Regions from separate parts of the Tatumella sp. JGM94 genome, predicted to be linked through region 3. Evidence: predicted binding sites of a transcription regulator. Region 3 holds the regulator's gene; each other region holds the start of a gene.

Region 1 (2,275 bases), on a different contig from region 3:
CTTTTTCCACACCGGTGATCAGTACAGGTTTCAGGTTAGCGCGCGCAGCATAAACCGCTGCGGTGTAACCCGCAGGCCCGGAACCCAGGATAAGTAATTTACTGTGTTTGGCCATGCTTTATTTCCTCAATAAATAGCCCGCAGGCAAATAATTCTGTGATTGTAGGCAAAGTGACGATTGAAAAAAAGAGTTCCGCGGATGAGATTACTTATTATTGCAAACGTTAAAAGTAATCGTTAATCAGCAAAAGCAGGGTTATGAGGTAATTTTGCCGTGTTCTGACAGATAAAATAGCCCAAAACAGCCTCTTCAAAACATGACAAACGGCAGGTTACGGAATGATGTACTGAAATTGTATGTTTTACTTTGACAATCGCCTGCTGTTTTGCGAAAACATGGGGGGAAGCAAATCATGTTCAGTGAATACAGACCGCGCGAGTGTTGGTCCGAAACACTGAATATATACACCTGAATAGAATTTAGCGCCTTTCAGCGTGGACAGACAGTGAAAGGTGCTGAAAACACGAATACAGCAGGTAGTTGCTTTACCATAATTCATGCCCTGAATCATGAAACGATTAACGGGCAGGTAGTCTTAGGGAAGGAAAAAGAGAGACAATAATAATGACAGACAACAAGAAACGCCCTGGCAAAGATTTGGATCGCATTGACAGAAACATTCTGAACGAGCTGCAAAAAGATGGCCGTATTTCGAATGTTGAGCTTTCAAAACGTGTCGGGTTATCACCTACGCCATGCCTTGAGCGGGTTCGCCGCCTCGAACGCCAGGGTTTTATTCTGGGTTATACGGCGTTACTCAATCCACATTATCTGGATGCTTCGTTACTGGTTTTTGTTGAGATAACTCTGAATCGCGGGGCGCCTGATGTTTTTGAGCAGTTTAATGCTGCGGTACAAAAACTTGAGGAAACTCAGGAGTGTCACCTGGTATCCGGCGATTTTGATTATCTGCTGAAAACCCGTGTTCCCGATATGTCGGCATACCGTAAATTACTCGGTGAAACCTTGCTACGCTTGCCGGGTGTGAACGATACCCGTACCTATGTGGTGATGGAAGAAGTAAAACAGAGCAACCGTCTGGTGATTAAAACTCGCTAAATCAGGCAGGTGCAAAAGCGTTAGCAATTAGGTACACTCCTGTGAATTCATACAGGGACAGTGCTAATACCGGTGCTGTTCCTCTCTTTAGTTGACAGGCACCTGGAGAGTTCACTTGAGCCAGGAATATACAGAAGACAAAGAAGTATCTCTTACCCCGCTGAGTAGCGGGCGGCGGCTGCTGGAAGCTTTACTTATTCTGGTAGCTCTTTTTGCTGTTTATCTGATGGTGTCGCTGGTCAGTTTCAATCCCTCTGACCCCAGCTGGTCTCAGACTGCCTGGCACGAACCAATTCATAACCTTGGCGGCAGCCCCGGCGCATGGCTTGCGGATACCCTGTTATTTGTTTTCGGGGTAATGGCGTATGCTATTCCGCTGGTGATCCTTGGCCTGTGCTGGATAACCTTTCGCCACCGCAACTATGAAGACTACATTGATTATTTTGCTATCGGTTTACGCCTGATAGGGGTGCTGGCTTTAGTGGTCACTACCTGTGGTCTGGCGGCGATAAATGCAGATGATATCTGGTATTTTGCTTCCGGGGGGGTTATTGGCAGCCTGGTCAGCAGTGCGATGGCGCCATATTTAAATCAGGCCACAGGTACCCTGGTGCTGTTGTGTGTCTGGGCGGCAGGTATCACCCTGTATACCGGCTGGTCATGGCTGACGATTGCGGAAAAAATTGGTGGCGCGGTAATGTCAGTACTGACCTTTGCCAGCAACCGTTCCCGCGGTGATGAATACGGGGATGATGAAGATGATGCTGAGGTGTTTGAGCAGGGGCCGGCGGCAATAAAAAAACCGGCAACAGTGCCGCCAGGGGACGTCGTTGCAGACCCGTTACTGCGTAACAAGCAGCCTGCGTCAGCAGCATCATTTTCGGAAGTTCATCCTGCTGCTGAAGCTACGGATGAAGATAATGATCCGTTATTCAGTTCACTGGCAACAAACAGCCATACAAAAAACGATGACCCGTTGTTCAGCATGCCTGTTACGCCGGACAGTGAGGATGATAATGATCCGCTATTCAGTCCGTCGCGCTGGTCTTCACCGTCTGAATCTGTGGAACATACGGTTGCTGCCCTGCCTGCTGAACCGGTGGTTTCCGAAATAAACAAGGTTGCAGCTGCACAGAAAAATCCATCTCCGGCACG
Region 2 (2,275 bases), on a different contig from region 3:
ATTGTTCCCACTGATCAATATCCTTTTCCAGAGTCGTTTCCACCCCTACAGATTTGCGCTGGCGGTCGGCAATAATTTTGCGTTCATCAATACCATGACTGCGTTCCCACAGAATATGCCCGAACTTCCCGAAACGCTTCAGTAACAGCGACAGATCCGCCTGCCGTACATCCGCACAGGTTTGCAGCCCCATACCGGCCAGTTTTGCGGCTGATACTTTTCCCACCCCGGGGATTTTCTCCAGCGGTAAGCGGCAAATAAAGTCGTCCATAACCGCAGGGGTGATCACATACTGCCCATCCGGCTTATTTAAATCTGAGGCAATTTTGGCAAGGAATTTCACCGGGGCAATACCTGCGGAAGCCGTCAGTTGCAATTCCTGCCATATAGCCTGACGAATCTCCTGAGCTATCAGTGTTGCGGACCCGCGGGCATGTAAGCAGTTACTGACATCCAGATAGGCTTCATCCAGGGAAAGCGGTTCAATCAGCGGGGTATAACGCAGAAAAATCTGGCGGATATGCTCTGACACCTGCTTATACACCGCAAAGCGTCCGGGCAGCAGAGTGAGCTGCGGACAAAGCCTGAAGGCCGTGGCTGTCGGCATCGCGCTTCTCACACCATATTTTCTCGCCGGATAGTTGGCTGTACTGATAACCCCCCGTCGTTCCCGGCTGCCGCCTATCGCCAGCGGCACCTCACGCAACTCAGGATTATCACGCATTTCGACGGCTGCATAAAAACAGTCCATATCAACATGAATGATCTTACGCATTCGCCGCAGCCCTCTGAAAATCAACCAATGTACTGTATAAATATTCAGTGTAAAAATCAACCACTGACCATCAGCGCGATGGTTTGGTGGTTAAACATTTATCCCTTCGCCCGCTGCAGCTACTGACATAAATTTATCCATCTGCTGCTTGCTAAAACTGAGAACAATGCTAATGTGGCGCTTATCCGGCCTGAAGCCGGGTGACTCTGCCCACACGGCGAAAAGAAAAATAGCTCTCTATATCTCCCACTCTTTGTTCAAGGTAGCAGTAGCATGCGTAAAATCGCACTCCTTCTTGCGATGTTTTTAATCCCGGCCTGTTGCCTGGCAATAAGCGAAAATCCGGTAACCCCGCAGCTGCCCGTCAGCAAACAATTAAAACAACAATTACTGGGTACTCAGGTATTTATTCAGATATTTAAAGAAGAACGTACTCTGGATTTATACGGTAAGATTGGTAATGAATACCGGCTGCTGGATAGCTTCCGTATCTGTGACTTTTCCGGCGGACTGGGACCCAAACGGACAGAAGGTGATTTTAAAAGTCCTGAAGGGTTTTATTCAGTACATTTTAATCAGTTAAAACCCGACAGCCATTTCTACCGTGCGATTAATCTCGGTTTCCCGAATCAGTTTGACCGTGAGAATGGCTACAGCGGCAATTACCTGATGATCCATGGAAACTGCGTATCGATCGGCTGCTATGCAATGACTAATGCCTATATGGATCAGATTTATACCTACGTAAATGCGGCTCTGCGCAATGGCCAGTCAGAAGTCGAAGTGAATATTTTTCCGTTCCGTATGACAGAAAACAATATGCAGCGCCATCGTGACTCGGCGTATATCAGTTTCTGGAAACAGCTCAAACCCGGTTATGACTATTTCCTGAAATATAAACGACCGCCGACAATGACGGTCAGTAACGGGCAGTATGTACTCAGCCAGACACCGTTCAGCGCGCCCCCTGAGGCCGCTTCAAAACATTTCCTGGCGCTCACCCAGACAAAATAACTGCCATTCGCCTGGTGCAATTCTGTGCCAGGTTTCATTACCTGTCAGCGGCTGTGTCGCGACTACACTGACCACATCCCGCGGGGTGGTTTGCTGCTGAAAATCAATTTCAACATCCTGATCAATCAGGGTCGCCTTGCCAAAAGGTGCCCGGCGGGTGATCCAATGCAGGTGGGTGGAACAATAGGCCATCAGATAACGTCCGTCCGAGAGCAACATATTAAACACCCCCATTTCCCGTAATTCGTCAGCCAGACTGGCAATATAATCAAAGACAACCGGCCAGTCATCGGGAGTATCGGGAAAGCGCCCCGCCAGTTTATGCAGTATCCAGCAAAATGCTTTCTCACTGTCCGTTTCGCCCACCGGCCGAAAATGGCCACTGTCCAGTTCCTGATAACCGGTTAACTGGCCATTATGTGCATAAGTCCAGTGTCTGCCCCATAACTCACGGGTAAAAGGGTGGGTATTTTCCAGCGAGACATT
Region 3 (2,275 bases):
TTTTACCGTTTCCTGATTCGGAGTGAAATAGGGCAGTAACCGTGGTCCATCGTGGATAAATACATGACGGGGTAAAAAATGACCATCGATTTCCACCGGCTGTAACGGATCCGGCAGATCATGCTGCAGGCATTGGGCACGCATCGCCAGAAGATCCGCTTTGGAATCATACGGGAATACATAGATAATGGGCCGGGTCGGATCCAGCCCCAGTTCGGAGAAAGGATCTTCCGGGATAACTTTGCTCTTAACCAGCAAAGATAATGGAAAACTGAGTAATTTATAATAAAGTTTACGCCAACCTGACATAGACAAATCTGCGGCCTCTTACTGTTAGCAAAGCGGCGCAAGCATACCAGAAACTACAAAGAAGATCTGTGAGGATACAACGAATCGTATCCTGATATAACGGTAATTTTTATCATAAAAGGAGTAAACAGGGATGGCGGGTACGACAGGCGGATGGCGGAGAATAATAAAAGCCGCGGGCTATTCATGGCAGGGACTGCGTGCGGCCTGGCGCCATGAAGCAGCCTTCCGGCAGGAAGCCGTGCTGGCAGCCGTGGCGGTGATTGTTGCCTGCTGGCTGAATGTGGATACAGTCACCAGGATACTGCTGATTGGTTCGGTGGTGCTGGTTGTTATCGTTGAAGTCCTTAACAGCGCGATTGAAGCGGTTGTGGACCGGCTGGGGCCTGAAATTCATCCGTTATCTGGCCGGGCGAAGGACTTAGGTTCGGCGGCGGTGTTTCTGGCATTGCTGCTGGCGGCTTTTGTCTGGATCGCTCTGTTATGGCAGTGGTGGTGAGTGGCGGGATCTTAACCGACAGTTGTTTGTTTTATGACGGTTTTTGGTTCCCATTTAGAAAATACCTGTATATACTCACAGCGACTGTATAAACAACCAGGGGGCGGGATGAAAGCATTAACCAGCAGGCAACAGCAGGTCTATGACCTGATTCGCGACCATATTCAACAGACGGGTATGCCGCCGACGCGCGCAGAAATTGCGTCCCAGCTGGGTTTCCGTTCCCCGAATGCCGCAGAAGAGCATCTGAAAGCTCTGGCGCGTAAAGGTGTTATTGAAATCGTCTCCGGGGCATCGCGGGGTATTCGCCTGCTGATGGAAGAAGAAACCACCGAGGGATTACCACTGATCGGCCGTGTCGCTGCCGGTGAGCCCCTGCTTGCCCAGCAGCATATTGAAAGCCATTTTCAGGTTGATCCGGCGCTGTTTAAACCGTCAGCGGATTTCCTGCTCAGGGTCAGCGGTACCTCAATGAAAGACATCGGTATTATGGACGGCGATCTGCTGGCGGTACATAAAACCCAGGATGTCCGTAATGGTCAGGTGGTTGTGGCAAGAATTGATGACGAAGTAACAGTGAAACGCTGGAAAAAACAGGGTAACACTGTGCAACTGCTCCCCGAAAATAGCGAATTCTCGCCGATTGTGGTTGATATCCGCGAACAAAACCTGACGGTTGAAGGCCTGGCGGTAGGCGTTATCCGTAACGGCGAGTGGTTATAGTCCGCCGCTGATCACCTCTGCTCCTGCTGGCTGAGTAAGATGTCTCAGCCAGACGGTTCCTTACTGTCCCCTGTTCCCGCGCCTGCTAGTTTTACTGATGCCGCTGTCATATAGTGCCCGTATTGTCTCTCTTTGTGCCTTTTGCGATGTGACCTGCAGGATTATTCATGTCTTTTCTTAGCTCTACCGATAAGCAACTCTGGCGGCTGGCATTACCGATGATCCTGTCAAATGTCACTGTACCACTGACAGGACTGGTGGATACGGCGGTGATTGGCCATCTCGGCAGTGCCATTTACCTTGGTGGTGTGGCCATCGGGACGACCGTAACCAGCTTTCTGTTTATGTTATTGCTGTTCCTGCGGATGAGCACTACCGGGATGACCGCCCAGGCGCTGGGGAAAAAAAATAATACCTTGCTGGCCAGGGCGCTGGTGCAGCCGGTGCTCATTAGCCTGATTGCCGGCGCGGTGTTTATTTTGCTGCGTCAGCCTGTCAGTCATATAGCCACCGGGATTATGGGCGGTGATCCGGCAACGCTGGTACAGGCTCGTGAGTTTATTGATGTACGCTGGCTGAGTGCGCCAGCGACCTTTGCTAACCTGGTACTGCTCGGCTGGCTGCTGGGGGTGCAATATGCCCGTGCGCCGGTGATTTTGCTGGTGACAGGCAACCTGGTCAATCTGGCGCTGGAACTCCTGCTGGTACTGCACCTGCATCTCGGGGTCCGGGGCGCGGCGGCGG

Evidence for each region. The regulator LexA, encoded in region 3, represses DNA repair genes until DNA is damaged. The targets are predictions, from matches to a motif close to TNCTGTATGTACATACAGNA.
Region 1: JK216_RS06410 (DNA translocase FtsK 4TM domain-containing protein) is a predicted target of LexA. The motif match lies at 1,158-1,177, and genes of this name have one in related genera.
Region 2: dinB (DNA polymerase IV) is a predicted target of LexA. The motif match lies at 806-825, and genes of this name have one in related genera.

Annotation. Positions count from the first base shown of each region.
Region 1 is NZ_JAERJN010000006.1:127,410-129,684, forward strand. It holds gene trxB (thioredoxin-disulfide reductase) at 1-115, opposite strand, end outside; gene lrp (leucine-responsive transcriptional regulator Lrp) at 626-1,120, shown strand; gene JK216_RS06410 (DNA translocase FtsK 4TM domain-containing protein) at 1,236-2,275, shown strand, end outside.
Region 2 is NZ_JAERJN010000020.1:41,393-43,667, reverse strand. It holds gene dinB (DNA polymerase IV) at 1-775, opposite strand, end outside; gene dpaA (peptidoglycan meso-diaminopimelic acid protein amidase) at 1,049-1,789, shown strand; gene JK216_RS13885 (class II glutamine amidotransferase) at 1,754-2,275, opposite strand, start outside.
Region 3 is NZ_JAERJN010000008.1:123,535-125,809, reverse strand. It holds gene plsB (glycerol-3-phosphate 1-O-acyltransferase PlsB) at 1-309, opposite strand, end outside; gene JK216_RS07925 (diacylglycerol kinase) at 443-808, shown strand; gene lexA (transcriptional repressor LexA) at 917-1,531, shown strand; gene dinF (MATE family efflux transporter DinF) at 1,699-2,275, shown strand, end outside.